2 linked regions of the Chitinophaga varians genome follow. The protein of the gene in region 2 interacts with the protein of the main gene of each other region in a pairwise test. Links are inferred from orthologs where the notes say so. Each region holds a gene or a part of one and is shown on either strand. Other genes may lie near its edges. The genes, in order: HGH92_RS08930 and ftsA.

Region 1 (10,108 bases), 430 kb from region 2 along the record:
GGTCAGTGATCACGAGAAAAGGCTGTATCTCTACCAGCAGGGAACCGTGCGGACGGTCCTGCAGGTTATCTGTGCCCAGTCTGAAAGGAGAAAACCGTTTGGTAGCATCTACCGTAAATGAACCTTCTGATAATGGAATAATTCGTGCCATGATGCAAAGATAGCCCATTCACCATTAGGTTGCAGCCCCGGTTACCGCAACACCATCTGCCGGTCTGCGTCCAGCCGCAGCATAATAAATATCAGCATGGTGAAGGTCATCAGCGAAGAACCGCCATAACTCACCAATGGCAACGGGATACCAATCACCGGCGCCAAACCAATGGTCATCGAGATATTAATCGCCAGGTGGAAGAAGATAATACTGGCCACCCCATAGGCATATACGCGCGAGTAGGTCGATCGCTGTCGCTCTGCCACAAATATGATCCGGAAAAGCAAGGCCACATACAATCCGAGGAAGATCACACTGCCCAGGAAGCCGAAGTCTTCCCCAACAGTACAAAAGATAAAGTCAGTACTCTGTTCCGGTACGAAGTCAAAACGGGTCTGTGTCCCTTTCAGGTATCCTTTGCCCCAGAAACCACCGGAACCAATGGCAATCATACTCTGCCGGGTATTGTAAGTTGCCTTGGGATCATTTTCCTTGCCCAGCATCACCTCAATACGACGCACCTGATAGTCCTTTAACACCTTGGTAAAAGCAAAAGGCACCACAAACATTACGAACACGGAACAGAAAGCATATACGCCGATGATGACAAGCAAACGTGACCGTTTCCGTTTGATCTCCCGTCGCATGAAATAGATGACCAGCGCGGTGATCACAGAGAAGATCGTAAACAGCACATATTTATCTACCAGCAGGGCGGACAATACCAGCACGATACCGGAGAAGGCTATCACCAGCAGGATACCAGGCAGCCCTTCGCGGAACATCACGAGGAAAAAGGAAAAATATACCAGCGCAAGCCCCGTTTCATCCTGCAGAATGATGATGCCTGCAGGAATCAGCGCGATGGCAGCGGCGATCAGCCGCGACCGCAACTTGGTGAAGTCTGTTTCCTGCGATGACAGGTATTTGGCCAAAGCCAGGTTGGTACAGAGCTTCGTCAGCTCCGCGGGTTGAAACTGGAAACCGCCGATCACCAGCCACGAGTGAGATCCTTTTACGTCCTTACCAATGCCCAATACCAATAGCAATAGTAATAAACCGCCTGCGTACAACAGGTTGGAGGTGGCGGTAAAGAACTTACTGTCCGTCAGCCAGATCACAGCCGCCAGTACCAGTGATATACCGAACCACATGATCTGGCGCGAATAGTTTTTATTCAGGTGGATAATATTCTGCCAGACGTTATCATCGCCCCGGTATTCCGCAGCAAAGATGGACATGATGCCGATGATCACCAGCGCCAGGTACAGGCCTACAATCGGCCAGTCAATCCCTTGTGTCAGTTTGGCTTGCGAGCGGTTCATGAGCGGTTGCGTATGTTTATTTCGTTGTTAGTTATTTAGTTCCGTTTTTCTTGATAATGGCGCTGTTGTTCAGCGAGTCCAGTTTTGATTTAGCCACCATGGCCGGGTCCAGTGTCACCGTTTCCATTACGGTTTTCATCAGGGCCTGTCTTTTGGAGGAGATGGAGTCCTTCAGGTATTTCTCCATCATGAGACTGGCGATAGGTGCCGCGTAACGGGCGCCGAAGCCGGAGTTCTCCACAATAACGGCCACGGCTATACGGGCGTTTTCAGCCGGTGCAAACGCCACAAATGCAGCGTGGTTTTTCAGTTTGGTCCGTTTACCGTCAACGATACCGTAGTTTTCGGCCGTACCGGTTTTACCGCCGATGGTGATGCCTTCAATCTGGGCCACACGGCCGGTACCGCTTTCCACCACGTCTGTCATACCATGGATTACAGCACTGTAGGCAGTATCAGAGATATGCGCCACCACGTGTTTTTCCTTGTATTTGTCGAGTAAATGGGTATCGTCATTATCAATGCTCTGCACAAAGTGCGGGATAAAGTAGGAACCGCGGTTGGCCACAATACACATGGCGTTGGCCATCTGTAACGGTGTCAGCGTCAGCTCACCCTGACCGATACCAAGGAACACGGAAGTGCAGGAGTTCCAGCTGCCTTTATACATTTTATCGTAGAACGCGGGCGTAGGCACAATACCACGGGCTTCGCTGGGCACGTCCACCCCGATGCGGTGACCGAAGCCGAAGCTGTTCATATAATCGGACCATTTCTGAAGCCCACCCGAACGAATGCCGCCAAACTTGGCCGCGTCCACACTCAGGCGATATACATGCGAAAAGTACGAGTTACAGGAGTGGGAGAGCGCCAGGCGCAGGTTGGCAGCGTGACCGGCGTCATGGTGTTCGCACTTGATGGGCCTGCTACAACCGTAGTAGGCGCCGCCACAGGGATATCCAAAGCTGGGCGTGATAACGCCTTCGTCCAGCCCCACCAGCGCGATCATCGGCTTGAAAGTGGAACCAGGCGGATAAGTGGCCTGAATGGCACGGTTGAAGGTCGGTTTCGTGGTATCACGGTTCAACAGCACCGAGTTAGTGCTGCGGTAGGAACCGGTAAGCAGGTTAGGATCGAAAGTAGGCGCGCTCACCATGGCCAGGATACCGCCTGTTTGCGGGTCGATGGCCACAATACTGCCCATTTTGCCTTTCATGAGTTTTTCCCCGAACTGCTGTAATTCAATATCGAGTGACAGGCGCAGGTTTTTACCGGCAACGGCGGCGCTATCGAATTCACCGTTTTCATAGGCGCCCTGGGGCCTGTTCAGGTTGTCTTTCACGAGGTACTGTATACCACGTGTGCCCATGAGCACCGCTTCATAAGTCCTTTCAAGTCCGGCCAGGCCGAGGTAGTCACCTGAGTTGTAGGAAGAATAAGCGGTGTCTTTGAGGCGTTCTGGCGAGATCTCTCCGATATATCCCAGGATATTGGCCGCCGCCGAATAAGGATAGGAGCGTATCTGACGGGGCACCAGCTCAAATCCGGGCTGGAAGAGGTACATGCTCTCCTGAAGCTGGCCGAACACTTCAGCCGGCAACAGTGGCGCAAAAACCGACTGTCTTACGCGGCCGTTTCTCACGATCGCGTTGACAATACGTTTCCGGAATTCTTCCTTATCGATGTTTAATATCTTACAGAGGTAGGCAGTGTCAATGTTTTTGGCGCTGGCCGGTGTTACCACCAGGTCGTAAAGCACGTCATTACTGAGGATAGCCCTGTTTTGCCGGTCGTAGATGATACCACGGCTGGGATATACCACTTTTCTGAGTACGGCGTTGGCATCCGCCAGCTTCGCGTACTTCTTCTCCACGATCTGCAGGAAAAACAACCTGGTAATGATCAGCACCACCATCCCAAGTATAATCGCCTGTATAACTCTTTTTCTGGGCTGATTAAAAACTGACATGCTATTGAGGACGGATAAATTTTAAAATGCTTGTCGTTGGCGGAAACAGCTGCCAACCTCCTTTTTTTCCGATGTATAAATTTAATAGTAATATTTGGCAAACGCTTCTTGCAGACTGCTATTTCTTTGTGAAAAAAAGCAATTCGTATAAAACGATTAAAATAAGGCTGGCAGCAGTAGAAAGCAGGATTTTCAGCATCAGGTACAATGGGTTGCCGAAGCCGAAAACTTCCAGGATAAAAAAGACCACGTGGTGCAGAAATACCAGCACCGCCGCATAGATCAGAAACTGCGAAACGCCCATACTGGTCATGGACGGCGTTTTCTGAGTGGTTTCAAAGCCACCCTGGGGCGACAGGACATTGATAATAAACGGTCGCAGGTAAGCGATAAACACGCAGGCTGCCGCATGTATCCCCATGGTGTTGGAAAACATATCGAGGGAGATACCCATCAGGAACCCAAGCAACATCACCACCGGGCGCGGCAGGTTAAAAGGCAGCGCCAGGATGAAAAGCATGTACAGATAAGGGCTCACCAGCTGGTGGATCAGTATCTTGTTGAGCACAAACACCTGTATCAGCAACAGGAATGCAAACCGGATAATATTTCTTAACAGTATACTCATTTAATCAACTTGTAAGTTGAGTCTTCTAGTCGTTGTTGTTCATCTTTCAGCAGATTTTCTATTACGTACACATATTGCACGTTATAGAAATTCGTGGCCAGTCTCAGACGGATATTATAAGAGGTGCCGGCTTTATCCGACATCATCACCGTGTCTACATAACCAATGGGGATATTTTCAGGAAACAGCGCTGAAAAGCCGCTGGTGACCACGGTATCCCCTTTATGTACTTTAGCGCTCTTCGGGATATCCTTTAACTGGGCATAGGTGGCATTGTCACCGTCCCAGTGTACAGACCCCATTTCCTTGCCCTGGCCCAGCCTGGCGCTGATAGACACCGAGTTGGATTTGGAAAGCATGGAAAGCACCACTGCATAGTTATCGCTCACGCTTCTTACCACGCCTACCACGCCGCTGCTGCTGATAACGCCCATATTGGGACGGATACCCTGCAGGCTGCCGCGGTGGATAGTCAGATAGTTGATGGGTTTGTTAACGGAGTTATTGATCACCTTAGCCTCAAAGTACTTATAGCGGCGGACCTGGGTGCCGATCACCCGGTGAAGGGTATCGTCGCTGTATTGGCGGATCGTATCTATTTTGAGGCCGGTGCCTGTCACCACAGAATCAAAGCTGGTGCGAACGGCATTGTGCAGGCGGGTATTTTCCGCTACCAGGCTGTCGTTGGTAGCTTTCAGGTGAAAGTAATATTGTACGTTGTTGTATTTGTCGTACAGCTTCCCACTAATATCATTGGCGGAGTTAAGGTAGGCAGATCGCTGCAGGTTATTGTTCTGGAATACCAACACAATACAAATCACTTCCAGCAGCAGAAATAAGAAGAAGTTGAAATATCGCCTAAAGAAAATGATTAAATTCCGCACAAGCGCGAGTCATTTAGAGATTTTATTATTTAGCTATTTGGTCATTTAGAGAGTCCTTTTCCCCGGAAATCTCTAAATAACCAAATAGCCAAATACCTAAATAGGTTTATTGCATCAGGAACGGATATTTGCCCACATGTTTCAAAGCGATGCCAGTACCTCTTACTACGGCACGCAGCGGATCATCTGCTACATGTACCGGCAGTTTGATTTTCTGGGCAAGGCGTTTGTCCAGGCCGCGCAGCAGCGCACCGCCACCGGTCAGGTACAAGCCTCTGCGGTAAATATCTGATGCCAGCTCCGGAGGCGTTGTTTCCAGCGCTTTCAGGATGGCTTCTTCGATTTTAAAGATAGATTTGTCCAGTGCTTCGGCGATCTCCTGGTAAGATACCATGATCTGTTTAGGGATGCCGGTCACCAGGTCACGACCGTTAACCGGGATATCATCTGGTGGGTTGTCCAGCTCTTTCAGTGCCGATCCGATATGGATCTTGATCTGTTCGGCTGTCCGTTCACCAATTAACAGGCTATGGTAACGGCGGAGCGCTTCCATAATATCAGCGGTGAATTCGTCACCGGCGATACGGATGCTCTGGTCGCACACAATACCTGCCAGGGCGATCACAGAGATACCGGTGGTACCACCTCCGATATCGATGATCATGTTACCCACTGGTTCTTCCACGTCGATACCGATACCCAGGGCGGCGGCCATTGGTTCGTGCAACAGGTACACTTCCTTGGCGCCTGCCTGCTCGGCAGAGTCACGTACCGCTCTCTTCTCCACTTCAGTAATGCTGGAAGGGATACAGATCACCATACGCCAGCTGGGAGCAAACAACGGCTTTTTAGGATAAACCATTTTTATCAGTTCCCTGAGCATACCCTCAGCGGCATTGAAGTCCGCGATCACACCATCCTTCAGGGGACGTATCGTTCGAAGATATTCATGTGTTTTTTCGTGCATCATCATGGCCTTCTTACCTACGGCCACAATTTTACCGCTAGCCCGTTCTATCGCTACAATGGAAGGCTCGTCCACAACCACTTGGTCATTATGTATTATCAGCGTGTTCGCTGTACCCAGATCAATCGCGATTTCCTGCGTTAAAAAATTAAAAAATCCCATTGTTGATACGGTCAAAAATTAGAATGCAAAAATGAATAATTCTAACGAATATACGATGCAAAAAGTGGATATTCTTGCAATAATACGGCTAAATATTAAAAAAAGTTATTTGTTGTTTAAACGGCAACCCGACATGATTATTTTACCATTTTAATATTTAGTTATTTGATCATTTGGAAAGCATGTTTCCTCAGAGAAACTTCCAAATAAAGAAACAACCAAATGACTAAATGAACTCGTAACCGATGTCCCGACGATACGTTTTGCCTTCAAACGAAATCTGCTCCGCGGTTTGCACCGAATGGGCCAGTGCCAGCGGCAGGCTGGCTGCCAGCGAAGTGATGGCCAGCACACGGCCGCCATTGCTCACGACTTGCGCGCCCGATTGTTTGGTCCCGGCATGAAATACCACCTGGTCCTGCGTAGGCGCTGGTATGCCGCTGATCTCCTTGTTTTTCTCATATGCTTCCGGATAGCCCCTGGACACCAGCATGACGGTGGCGGCTGCACGCGGATCTGCATAAATGGTTTGCGCTGCCAGCGTACCGTTTGATACCGTGGTAAACAATTCCAGTAAATCGTTTTGTAAACGGGGCATTACGACTTCCGTTTCCGGGTCGCCCATGCGACAGTTGTACTCAATAACAAAAGGCTCTCCTTCCACATTAATCAAGCCAAAAAAGATGAATCCGTTATATTTTATCGCTTCTTTTGACAAGCCCGCTACTGTAGGGCGGATTATTTTGTCTTCCACCTTTTTCATGAAAGCCGCATCGGCAAAAGGTACCGGAGATACCGCTCCCATACCGCCGGTGTTGAGGCCCTTGTCGCCTTCACCAATTCGTTTGTAGTCCTTTGCTTCCGGCAGTATCTTATAGGAATGGCCGTCCGTCAGCACAAACACAGACAGTTCAATACCAGTCAGGAACTGCTCTATCACCACGGTTTTGCTGGCATCGCCAAATTTGGCGGCACGGATCATCTGTTCAAACTCGGCCACGGCCTCTTCATGTGAACTGGTGATCACCACGCCTTTACCGGCAGCCAGCCCGTCGGCCTTCAATACAATTGGTAAGGAATGCTGCTGAAGATAAGCCACGCCTTCTTCAAAATTGTCTGCATTAAATTCCCGGTAAGCAGCTGTCGGGATCTGATGCCGCTCCATGAACAGCTTGGCAAAAGCCTTGCTGCCCTCCAGGCGGGCGCCCTCTTTGGAAGGACCCATCACCGGAATATGCTGCAGGGCGGCATCCTGGGCAAAGAAATCATAGATACCATTTACCAGGGCCTCTTCCGATCCCGGCACTACCAGGTCGATGGCATTTTCCAGGCAAAAAGCCCGGATCTTCTCAAATTCACTCACGCCCATATCGACGTTCGTTCCACATTGCGATGTGCCGGCATTGCCTGGCGCGATAAATAACTGGCCACACTGTGGACTTTGGGACATTTTCCGGGCCAGGGCGTGTTCCCGGCCACCACTACCTAGTAATAAAATGTTCATATGAATTGCCTAATAAATGCAGGTGCGAAAGAAAATGCAAAGAAAGATGAAAAAAGCACAAAAAACCATAAAAACTGACCATTTCCACCATTTTTTTACGAGATATCCTATTTTACTTTAAATTGCCGCATTTAGAAATTTACAGAACCTTAAAACGACTATTGCTAAAACTAACCATTTATGATGCAAACAGCTGTTGCACAGAAGCCTGCTGACGCCTCGTCAAAGGGGCATCCTAAAGGCCTTGCTGTCTTATTTACCACGGAAATGTGGGAGCGATTTAATTTTTATGGCATGAGGGCGTTGCTGACCCTCTTCCTGGTAAATGCACTGGCATTCTCTGAAGCTGAGTCTTCCTACGTTTATGGCGGCTTCCTCGGTTTAAGTTATCTCACCCCTATGCTTGGCGGATACATTTCCGACCGCTACCTTGGCAACCGGAACTGTATTCTGTTAGGTGGTTTCATTATGGGCATCGGGCAGTTGCTGATGGTACTCAGCGCTGCGCTTTACGCCACCAACGTGGACACTGCCAAACTGATTGTCTGGGTGGCCCTGTTCGTGATCATCATCGGTAACGGGTTCTTTAAACCCAATATCTCCTCCATGGTAGGCCAGCTGTACCCTAAAAACGACAGCCGCCTGGATGCAGCCTTCACTATTTTCTATATGGGCATTAACACCGGCGCCTTCCTCGGTATGCTGATCTGCCCGCTGCTGGGTGATGTGAAAGTTGACAACGTGAGAATGGTAGGCGCTTTCAAATGGGGCTTCCTGGCTGCCGGCATAGCGATGTTCCTCGGCACCGTCCTGTTCTATTTCCTGAAAGACAAATATGTGGTGACGCCCGATGGCGAAGCGATCGGCGGCAAACCCGACTTTAGCAAACCAGCCGCCAACCTCGCTGAAGGCGAAGCTGATAAGGCCAAATTCTCTTCCGGCGCTATTGTAGGCGTTCTGGGCCTCCTGGTGGTACTGTTTTTCATCATCCACTACCTCTCTCTCGATCCCAATCCAATCAAGTCCTGGCTGTATCCCTTCATCTACGCGTCCGGCATCAGCCTCGCAGTGCTGATCCTGACCGATAAAAGCATTACCAAAGTAGAAAGACAACGTATCCTCGTGATCTACTTTGTAGCCTTCTTTGTGATCTTCTTCTGGGCCTGTTTTGAGCAAGCCGGTTCTTCCCTCACCTTTGTGGCCGACTATCAGACAGACCGTCACCTTTTAGGATGGGACATGCCGCCGAGCTTTATACAAAACGCCAACTCCATCTTTATCATCGTATTTGCACTTCCTTTCAGCTGGTTATGGATGAAACTTCAGAAACGCAACCTGGAGCCCATCTCACCCATAAAACAATCCATCGGGCTGGCTTTGCTGGCATTGGGCTTCTTCATCATCGCCCTGCAGGTGAAAAACCTGGGCGCCGGCCAGAAACTCGGCGTCATCTGGCTGATCGTGATGTACCTGTTCCATACCCTCGGTGAACTGTGCCTGTCCCCGATAGGCCTGTCACTGGTGGCCAAACTGGCGCCCCATCGCTTCTCCTCCCTGCTGATGGGCGTATGGTTCCTCGCCAACGCCGCCGGCTACGCGCTGGCAGGCACACTGGGCGCCTTACTGCCGCCTACACAGGATAAATTTGAGCTGGCCGCTAAAAATAATATTGACCTCCAGGGCATCCTGGACGGTACCATCACTGCCACTGCCCAGCAACTGGACAAATTACATGAACTGAAACTGGCTGCCCACTACCCAACTTTCGCCGGTTACACGATCCATAACCTCTATGAGTTCTTTATGGTGTTCGTGATCCTGCCAGGTGGCGCCGCAGTACTCCTGTTCCTCTCTACCAGCTTCCTGAAAAAATGGATGCATGGCGTAAGATAACAGGCATACCTCTTATGTATAAAAAGGAAGACCGGAACAATACAATTTGTTCCGGTCTTCCTTTTATACGCGGTAAGTAACCCCGTAATTCGTAAATTTCAGCCCTTAACACTTTTTTACCTTATCAATATGGCTGACAACAACTTCAAACCATTTGTGCCGCCAGGCACTCAAATGAAAGAATTTACCCTCAAATCCATTTTACTGGGCTGCATCTTTGGGATCATCTTTGGCGCCGCCACCGTATACCTCGCCCTAAAAGCCGGTCTTACCGTTTCCGCTTCCATCCCGATTGCCGTAATTGCCATCACGTTAGGCAGAAAATTCTTCAACACCACCATTCTGGAAAACAATATCATCCAGACCACCGGTTCCGCCGGTGAATCCATTGCTGCCGGCGTAGTGTTCACCCTGCCGGGCTTCCTGTTCCTCAGCGATGGCGGTGGCGCCCAGTTCTTTAACTACTTCACCATCCTCATTCTGGCCATCTTCGGCGGTATCCTCGGCACCCTGATGATGATCCCGCTGCGCCGGTCGCTGATCGTGAAGGAACACAAAACGCTCCCATACCCGGAAGGCACCGCCTGCGGCGATGTGCTCATTGCCGGCGAGAAAGGGGGCG
Region 2 (10,199 bases):
GAATCTTTTAACAAGGGCTAAACAATACTTTAACTTAACGTAGAAATAAGGTATATAAATACTTTCAGTTAAGCTCTAATATTGAAGCACTTATCAATGAAAATAATATTGCAAGAAAAATTTGTATATTCATTTATGATATTTACCTTTGCTAGGTAAAAAACGGGTTATTAGTAAATTTTTAACAGTTTTTAAATAAAACACAATTATGGCAAGCAAAAAGTACTTATTACTGGCAGGCGCTGTGGGGTTACTAACAGCATCTACCGGTTTTGCACAGGTTCAACCAACCGGCTATGATGCACTGGATTCTTCCAAAGTGTCAGGCAAGCGGTTGGTACAACAAAATAACTTCCTGAACCATCAATCAAACTTCCCTGGTAAACCAAGGGATATGTGGGAACTGGGTCTTCACGGCGGTTTACACCTGATCAGCGGAACTGTTCCTCCTCAGCCTGGTTTCGGTGGCGGTATCTCCCTGAGAAAAGCACTGGGTCATACCTTCTCCTTGAGAGCTGAGTACATCGGTTCTATCGACAAAGGCCAGGATTACAAACTGCGTCCGACTATCGCAGCCGCTGGTAACCCTTGGGCAGCAACTGCAGCTAGAAACGGCGGTATGATCGTTCCTAACTACCGTTCTCAGAACCACCAGCTGTCTTTGGACATGATCGCTTCCCTGAGCAACATCCTGTTCTACAAAGCAGAACCTAAAGTTAACTGGTACGTTCTGGCTGGTTACTCTATCGTAATGGCTGACGTTGACGTTGACGCTCTGGACGCTAACGGTAACGGTTATGACTACTCCGGCATCAACTTCGGTGCTAAACGTAGCGACATCAGAAAACAACTGAACAACCTGAGAGATAAGAAATACGAGCAAAACGCTCCTTCTCAGGGTAACAGAATCTCTATCGGTCGTAAAGATGACAACCAGCTGCTGCGTCACGCACTGGACCTCGGTACCGGTATTGCTTTCAAAGTTTCCAAACGCTTCAACATTGGTGTAGAAGAGAAAATCACCATGCCTTTTGACGCTTACCTGGATGGTTATCCTGGTCCCGGCGGTTCTACAAAAGACTTCTACTCTTACACCAGCCTGCGTCTGAACTTCAACCTGGGTAACGCTTCTAAACGCGTACAGCCTCTCTGGTGGATCAACCCGCTGGAATACGCTTACAGCGAGCTGAGCAACCCTCGTCACATGAAACTGCCTACTCCTGTTCTGCCTGATGCTGACGGTGATGGCGTTACTGATCAGTTCGACCGCGAACCTAACACTCCTGCAGGTGCACCAGTTGATTCTCACGGTGTAGCTAAAGATACAGACGGTGACGGCGTTCCTGATTACAAAGACAAACAACTGATCACTCCTACTTACTGCCAGCCAGTTGACGCTGACGGTGTTGGTAAATGCCCGGATCCTGAGTGCTGCAAAGGTAAAGTTGCTGAAACTTCCTGCGCTTCCCTGGTTCTGCCTAGCGTTTCCTTCAAAGGTGCTTCTACTAAAGTAGGTCGTGACCAGGAAGCTATCCTCGCTTCTGTTGCTTCTACCCTGAAAGCTAACCCTTCCTGCAACGTGCTGGTTACTGGCCACGCTGGTGCAAAAGGTAAAAAAGGTGGTGTTGACCTGAGCAGCCGTCGTGTTGACTCTGTGATCGACTACCTGGCTGACAAACAAGGCATCGACCGCGGTCGCTTCATCAAACAAAACACTCCTGGTGAATCCGGTACTGTTGACTTAGCTCCTGCTAACTAATCAGTTCCATCTCACTAAGATGAATAACTAAAAAGAGCCTCTCCCAGTATATCGGGAGAGGCTTTTTTAATGCCAACCAACCCCAATCAACCTCTTCCACTGTCACCTTTTTATTGCTGGTCTCAATATTTACTCCTAATTTTGGGGGCTTTTTTAAAAAATTTTTTTTGTGGGCATAAACATTAACAGGGTTACCCTGGCAGGTTTAGTAGTAGCGCTGGGTATCATCTACGGCGACATCGGAACTTCTCCGCTCTATGTTTTTAAAGCCATTGTTGGCGGTAATCCCATCAGCGACTTGCTCGTTATCGGCGGTATCTCCTGTATCATCTGGACGCTGACCTTACAAACCACCGTTAAATACGTTATTCTTACCCTCCGGGCAGATAATAAAGGCGAAGGAGGTATCTTCTCCCTGTATGCCCTTGTCAGACGACATGCCAAATGGACGGTAATTTTTGGCATGATCGGCGGCGCTGCCCTCCTGGCAGATGGCATCATCACCCCACCTATCACCGTTACCTCTGCTATTGAAGGTCTCCGCACCCTTGAAGTATTTAAAGACCTGAGCCAGCTGACGATCGTAAAAATCGTGTTGACCATCATCACCGGCCTGTTCATCATGCAGCAGTTCGGCACCGTGTCTATCGGGCGTATGTTCGGCCCTATCATGGTATTATGGTTTTCTATGCTGGGCATCCTCGGTATCTCCCATATCACAGACGATTTGGGCATTCTCCGGGCCTTCAGCCCTCATTATGCCATCGAATTGCTGACCACCTACCCGAAAGGGTTCCTGATCCTGGGCGCCGTATTCCTCTGTACCACCGGGGCCGAAGCCCTCTATTCCGACCTGGGGCACTGCGGCCGGGGAAATATCCGTGTATCCTGGATTTTTGTGAAATCCTGCCTGATACTGAACTATCTCGGTCAGGGCGCATGGCTTCTAAGCCAGAAAGGACAAATCCTGCCTAAAGACCAGAACCCGTTCTTTATGATCATGCCGGAATGGTTTATCATCTTCGGTGTACTGATCGCTACCCTGGCCTCCATTATTGCCAGCCAGGCACTCATATCCGGGTCTTTTACCCTTATTGCGGAAGCCATGCGGCTCAACCTATGGCCTAAAATGCGGGTAAACTATCCCACTGAAATGCGCGGACAGCTCTATATCCCCGGTATCAATACCATGCTTTTTGTTGGCTGCGCGGCCATCGTTATACTCTTCCAGGAATCTTCCCACATGGAAGCGGCCTACGGCCTGTCTATCACTATCTGTATGCTGATGACCTCCTGCCTGTTCGCATTCTACCTCTATACCCGAAGGGTCTGGACAGGCTGGATACTACTATATCTTATTGTATACCTCTCTATCGAATTCTCGTTCCTGTTTGCCAACCTGGTGAAATTCATGCATGGCGGTTATGTGACCGTAGTCGTGGCAGGGGCCCTCTTCCTCGTCATGATCGTATGGTTCAAGTCCCGCAAGATCAAAAACCGTTACGTGGAATTTGTACGGCTGGAAGATTACCTGCCCATCATCCAGGAACTCAGCAACGACACGTCTATTCCCAAATATGCCACTCACCTGGTGTATATGAGCAGCGCGGACAATCCCAAGGAGATAGAACATAAAATCATCTACTCCATCCTCAATAAAAAGCCGAAAAGAGCCGATATATACTGGTTTGTACACGTTGACGTGGTAGATGAACCCTATCTCAGTGAGTACTCCGTGCAGACCATCATTCCTAACGAAGTGATCCGGGTGGAATTCAGACTGGGCTTTAAGGTGGAACAAAGAATCAACCTGATGTTCAGAATGGTGGTGGAAGATATGGTAAGAAACAAGGAAGTGAACATCACCAGCCGTTATGAATCTCTCAGTAAAAACAATGTGGTAGGAGACTTTCAGTTCATTGTTATGGAAAAATTCCTTTCCCACGATAATGATCTGCCATTATATGAAAGAATGGTCATGAAGATGTATTTCTTCCTGAAAAAAATCAGTCTCTCGGAAGAGAGAGGCTTCGGGCTGGACTCCAGTTACGTGACCATCGAGAAATACCCGCTGGTAGTGGCTCCGGTCACCAACCTGCAATTAAGGCGCATTATTCACCACTAGTTGGTCGGAAGATTTTGATAAACGGAAACCGGGATTTACTCAAAAATCCCGGTTTTTTTTATGATCTTGGGTATCATGGATTTTAAGAGAGAATTGGGCTGTAGTATGATAACCCATCTCCAAATATCAAAATCTCTAAAATTTAGTATGGTGAACAAATTTTTTGGCGTGCTGGTGTTGCTGGCATTGCAACAAAACGTATGGGCCCAAAGTGGCCCGGCCGGCGACTATCAGGAGAAACCTGATCCCAGACCGGTCAACAAAGCTTCCTGGGAAGCTGTAAAAGGTAACCAGCCTCACGTTGCCTTCGGTTCCGCAGATATCCGTTATGAAAAAAGAAATGCACCCGCGGAACAAAGCCTGGCTTCCTCCTGGAACGCTAAAGCCTGGAAAGGTGAACGGATACATACCCAGTTTCTGATCTGGACCACGCAACCGCTCAATGGTGTAAGCATTGCTACCAGCGCGCTGCAGGGCAGCAAAGGGGCCACCATCCCCGCTTCCGCGATCACCACGGGTTTTGTAAGATATGTTATGACGGACGAGCTGAATAAAGACGGCAGCGGTTGTGGTTATCGTAAGCCGGAAAACTTTGATTCTTCCCTGGTGGCTGATGGCATTGACATCCAGCGTACCAGAGACATCGCCGCCAATCAAACGCAGCCCGTGTGGCTGAGCATACAGGTTCCCGCCGGTACCGCTGCAGGCGTGTATAAAGGCACTGTAAAAATCAATGCCGGCGGCACTGTCAGCAGTCTGCCCTACGAAGTGGAAGTGCTGAATCATACACTGCCGGCGCCGAAGGACTGGAAATTCCATCTGGACCTCTGGCAGAGCCCTGACGCTATCGCCCGTATGTATGGCGTAAAACCCTGGAGTGATGCGCATTTTAAAGCCATGACACCCTATATGCAGATGCTGGCCAACGCCGGTCAGAAATGTATCACTGCCACGCTTATTTATGACCCGTGGAACAGCCAGACGGAAGACGTATATGGCAGCATGATAAAATGGACCAAAAAGAAAAACGGTACGTGGACTTACGACTATACCATCTTCGACAAATGGGTGGAATATATGATGGGACTGGGCATTAAAAAGGAAATCAACTGCTACAGCATGATTCCCTGGAACCTGAAGTTCTACTACTATGACGAAGCCAAAGGAAAAGACACGCTGCTGATCGCGAAACCTGGTTCTCCGGAATATGCCGCACACTGGCAGCCCATGTTGAATGACTTTGTTAAACACCTGAAAGCCAAAGGCTGGTTCAATATCACCACTATCGCCATGGACGAGCGTCCTATGGCAGACATGCAACAGGCGCTGACACTCATCCGCAAGGCCGATAAAGACTTTAAACTATCACTGGCAGGCAGCTATCATGCACCACTGGACAAAGATATTTATGACTTCTGCGTGGCCTCCAAAGAGCCGTTTCCGGATGAAGTATTACAGGCAAGGCTGAAGAAAGGCTGGCCTACCACTTTCTATACCTGCTGCACCGAAGGGTTCCCTAACACATTTACTTTTTCACCTCCTGCGGAAGCCGCCTTTATGGGCTGGCATGCTGCCTACAAGGGATACACCGGTTATCTGCGCTGGGCTTATAACTGCTGGGTAAAAGCACCGTTGCAGGATAGCCGTTTCCGCGCCTGGGCAGCAGGAGACACCTACTTCGTATATCCGGGGCCGCGGTCATCTATACGGTTTGAGCGGCTGGTAGAAGGGGTGCAGGACTATGAGAAAATCCGTATTCTGCGGGAAGAATTCACAAAAGCCAATAATCGCGAGGGGTTGAGCAAACTGGAAAAGATGTTGTCCCCGTTTGATATTAACGCTCCGAAAACCACGCCGGCAGGCGATTTGCTGAAGACGGCCAAAGAAACACTGAATGCTTTATAAAAGAAAAATCCTCCGGGGAACCGGAGGATTTTTTTTAACACAACTAAAAAACAATCAAATGTCCGAATGGAATATCTCTATGTTCATCAATCGGGCTTCTTCCCATCTAAAAATGTATTGATAGTATTTATCTCAGTGTGATTGTTCTGGCCAGGATCGCTCACGGTGTAGTTGGAATAGAAGTGTTCGGCGGAGCCGGCACCATTTTCCAGGGCTACGTTGCGACGCAGATAAGCCGGAACATTTTCAATTTCCGCGTTGTTGTCCATGTTTTTCACGTTGAAGCTGATGCTGCGCAGTTTAGCCACTCTTTCAGCCTGTTTACGTTTTTGCTCTTCCAGTTCTTCGTAGGAAGTGTGTTGCATGGGCACTTCCGGAGGCAGCGGATTGCCTGGTTCTTCTTCCCTGTACACCATTTTCATTTCCGGGGGCGTAGGTGTGCTGCCTGGCTCCACGTAGATGTTAGCGGGACGGTTCAGGTAACCGCCTGCCGCGCTGCCGGCCTGTGGCTGTATTATATTCACATTAGGCTGCTGAACAGGTTGTTGCACATGTTGCGGCTGCATGGGTTGTTGTACATGCTGCTGTTGTGGCGGCATGTGCTGTTGCTGCGGTGGCATGTGTTGTTGTACCGGTTGTTGCTGAACCGGCAGTTGTTGTTCCGGGGCCTGCTGCGGTTGCTGGGCAGGGACCTGTTGTACGTTGAGTACATAGTTCTGCCGTGCAGGTGCGATGGGTGCCTGTTGCTGCGGAGGGGTGTAGCCGGTGGCAGGTTCAGGATGGGACACTACAGGTTCCATCAGGCGTGGGGCCATCAGGTCCTGCGGTTCCTGGAACAGGAGACCTTGTGACTGCTGGATGTTCATTTTTTTCTCGTCCCCGTCTTTTCCCAGTTGCATCACGATTTTAGGTTCGGTACGTTCGGGAGTGGAAGGGGTCATTTTCATCTGCTGGATCGGTTTCTGTTCAAAACCGGTAGCGATGATGGTAACGCCCAGTTTGCGGTCCAGCGTCTGGTCGTAGCCCACACCGAGGATCACGTCGCAATCCTCGCCGGCCTGGCTTTGTACGTAAGCCTGGATGATATCCATTTCATCGAGGGTGTGTTCAAATTCACCTTCAGAAGAAGAGATATTGATGAGTATCCATTTGGCGCCACGGATATCGTTGTCGTTCAGCAACGGAGAAGTCAGTGCATCTTCGATAGCGCGTTGAGCACGGTTTTCACCTTCTGCGATGGAAGCACCCAGGATGGCCACGCCACCGTTACGCATAACGGTGCATACGTCGGCAAAGTCCACGTTGATCTGACCGGTGGAGTTGATCACGTCGGTGATACATTTGGCAGCGGTGGCCAGTACGTTGTCCGCTTTTTCGAACGCGGCCTTGAACTTCAGGTCGCCGAATTTCTGTCTTAATTTATCGTTGGAGATGATCAGCAGGGTATCTACATACTCCTTCAGGCGTTGAACGCCTTCATCGGCCTGCAGCATTCTCTTTTTTCCTTCATAAGAAAACGGGGTGGTAACAATACCAACGGTCAGAATACCCAGTTCCTTACATATCCGCGCGATGATGGGTGCGCCACCGGTACCGGTGCCACCGCCCATACCGGCAGTAATGAAGGCCATTTTGGTATTCACCTCCAGTATTTTTTTGATTTCTTCAAAGGATTCTTCTGTAGCCTGCTTACCAATTTCGGGATTGGCGCCGGCACCAAGGCCCTGTGTGAGGTGCGGTCCCAACTGTATTTTGTTGGGCACAGGACTGTTGGCAATAGCCTGAGCATCGGTATTGCAGATAATAAAATTCACCCCTTCAATGCGCTGGCTATACATATGATTCACCGCATTACTTCCACCGCCACCAATGCCGATGACCTTGATGATAGAAGATTTTTCCTTAGGAAGATCAAAATGTATCATGACTCTATACTTTTATGGGTTAGTACGGATAATTAATAATGAACATGTTCGGTGTTATAAGCGTGTATTCTTTGCCGTTAATATGGTTCATTTGTCCTATCATTATTAATTATCGTTCTTTGTTCTTATATAATAAACGTTTGCAGTTCACAACAATTGCGCCATTTCACATTTACAGTTTTGCATCTTCTTCTTCTGTAAACATGTCAATGATCTTCGTTTTCATTTTATCCAGGAAATTCTTCAGCGAAGCGTTCCTTTCTTTGGCTTTTCTGTCCTGTATTTCCTGTGTGGTGGGGGCTTCTTCCTCCCATTCTTCCTGTTGGGCTACCGACTGGGCGGCTTGTTCTTTCGCGAGGTAACTGGTATTAATTTTTATATAATTTTCTTCCAGTGATTTACGGTCATTTTCAAAATCATTGTAGCCTTTGAGGATCAAGCCTACGCAGGTGGCGTACATGGGTTTGGTCAGTTCTTCGTCGAACAGGCCGCTGGCCAGATGTTCGTTGGGGAAACCGATGCGTGCGCTGGCGCCGGTAGTATATTCCGTCAGCTGGATCAGGTGTTTCAGCTGGGAACCGCCACCGGTGAGGATAATACCACCATTCAGCATTTTATTGTCCATCCCGATTTGTTTGAGGTGATATACTACGAAATCGAGTATTTCACTCATACGGGCCTGGATAATATGTGCCAGGTTTTTAACGGATATTTCTTTGGGGCTTTGTCCGCGTAAACCAGGAATGGTAATATAAGCGTTGCTTTTAGCTTCATCGGCCAGTGCATAACCGAATTGTACTTTCATCTGTTCGGCCTGTGTTTTCAACACACCCAGACCATTTTTGATATCGTTGGTAATATTTTCGCCACCATAGGGAATAACGGCAGTATGTTTCAGGATGCCTTCGTAGAACACCGCCAGGTCGGTGGTGCCACCACCAATGTCTACGATAGCCACGCCTGCTTCAAAGTCCATATCGCACATCACGGCTGCGGCAGATGCCAGCGGCTGCAGCACGAGATCGCGGATTTTGAGGCCGGATTTTTCCACGCTGCGGTTAATGTTGCGGATGGCGTTTTTGTCGCCGGTGATGATATGGAAGTTAGCGCCCACCTTCACACCGGACATACCGATAGGATAGGTGATGTTCTGCAGACTGTCCACAATATATTGCTGTGGGATCACATCAATGATCTGATCACTCGCGGGAATGACTGTTTTATACTGATCGTTGATCAGCTGGTCAATATCTTTCTGGGATATTTCCGCGTCAACATCATTGCGGACAATATCACCACGGGTTTGCAAACTTTTGATATGATGACCGGCGATACCGACATATACTTCATTGATTTCCAGATGGGGGCTGGATGCATAACAGTTTTCCAGGGCTTGCCTGATGGCTTTGATGGTCTGGTCAATGTTCAGCACCATACCGTGCTGCACACCAAACGATGTAGCTTTACCGAATCCCAGGATTTCCAGTTTCCCGTATTCATTCTTCCGTCCTGCTATGGCAGCAATCTTCGTAGTTCCGATATCGAGACCTACAATGATGGGAGCTTCCTGATTCATGGCGTTGTTTGTTTTTTTGATGTGTTAACAGATTTATTCCCTGGCTTATACACTGCTTTAGGTTGTTGCTTGGGCGCCGCTTTCTCTGGTTTTGCTTTCTTCTCTGGCGCTTTTGCCGTTGTTTTGTTGTGGGCAGCTGCGGGTTTAGCCGCTGGTTTCGCTGCCGGTTTGACGACCGGTTTGGCAGTCACCGGTGCATGTTCTGGTGGTTTGGCTGCCGTTGTTTTTTCTGCGCTGTCTTCGCTTTCAGCGATAGGCGCTTCGTCAGGCACAAACTGTTTGACCGTGTCTTTGGGTATCACCGGTTGTAACGGTGCTACACCATCCTTACGCGTACATACGACTTCATTCTCAAAAGCGATGTTGATCCGCGAATAATTATTCCAACCTACCTTATTCAGTCCTTCCTTGTAAAAAGCCAGCAGTTTGGTGAATTTTTTTTCAATGTCGGCACCGTCGCCGAAAACGATCACCTGATCGCCCAGTTTGGGTATGAACTCAAACTTTCTGTCAGGCGTCACGATCAGCTGTTCTACCTGTGCCATCCAGAAAGGGTCTTTGCCGATAAAACGGCCCATGTCCACTATCTGGGCTGCCAGCAGGCTGTCTGTCCGTTGCAGTTTGTCCGCGTCTGTAGGGAAACCGGTAAATACCGGCACCCTGGCGGCGTAGCGGGATGATACCGGTATACGCTCTGCTGCTTCGTCGAGATAAAAGCTGTTGCCCGAAAAGGTGAACACCCTTGCTACCGGTTCCCGCTGCGTTACTTTGATATGCAGTTCCTGTTTGCTGTTGAAATAGATCTCTGCATTTTTAACCCATGGGTCCTGGTCCACTACTGCTTCCAGTGTTCGGATGTTGATGTCCCGGATCGGTTTGCCTACCGGGTTCAGTGCCTTGTCTTTTGTT

Evidence for each region.
Region 1: the proteins of ftsA (region 2) and HGH92_RS08930 interact in binary tests that used the Escherichia coli proteins (3 or more experiments, as listed by UniProt). The link is inferred for Chitinophaga varians from one-to-one orthologs.

The regions. Positions count from the first base shown.
Region 1 is NZ_JABAIA010000001.1:2,201,708-2,211,815, forward strand. The notes cover bases 4,079-6,987. They hold HGH92_RS08930 (rod shape-determining protein), read right to left. Parts: upstream 6,090-6,987; coding sequence 5,067-6,089; downstream 4,079-5,066. Other genes in these bases: mreC (rod shape-determining protein MreC), read right to left, coding at 4,079-4,960; purD (phosphoribosylamine--glycine ligase), read right to left, coding at 6,316-6,987. Outside these bases: HGH92_RS08905 (MBL fold metallo-hydrolase), read right to left, coding at 1-151; rod shape-determining protein RodA, read right to left, coding at 193-1,479; mrdA (penicillin-binding protein 2), read right to left, coding at 1,511-3,448; rod shape-determining protein MreD, read right to left, coding at 3,567-4,076; more of mreC, read right to left, coding at 4,073-4,078; more of purD, read right to left, coding at 6,988-7,593; HGH92_RS08940 (peptide MFS transporter), read left to right, coding at 7,774-9,486; HGH92_RS08945 (OPT family oligopeptide transporter), read left to right, coding at 9,616-10,108. UniProt on the Escherichia coli protein: Forms membrane-associated dynamic filaments that are essential for cell shape determination. Acts by regulating cell wall synthesis and cell elongation, and thus cell shape.
Region 2 is NZ_JABAIA010000001.1:1,773,732-1,783,930, reverse strand. Bases 7,089-10,088 are described here. They hold ftsA (cell division protein FtsA), read right to left. Parts: upstream 9,291-10,088; coding sequence 7,887-9,290; downstream 7,089-7,886. Other genes in these bases: HGH92_RS33545 (hypothetical protein), read right to left, coding at 9,287-10,088; ftsZ (cell division protein FtsZ), read right to left, coding at 7,089-7,714. Outside these bases: HGH92_RS07165 (OmpA family protein), read left to right, coding at 209-1,759; HGH92_RS07160 (KUP/HAK/KT family potassium transporter), read left to right, coding at 1,929-3,884; HGH92_RS07155 (DUF4091 domain-containing protein), read left to right, coding at 4,032-5,789; more of ftsZ, read right to left, coding at 5,876-7,088; more of HGH92_RS33545, read right to left, coding at 10,089-10,199. UniProt on the Escherichia coli protein: Essential cell division protein that assists in the assembly of the Z ring. May serve as the principal membrane anchor for the Z ring.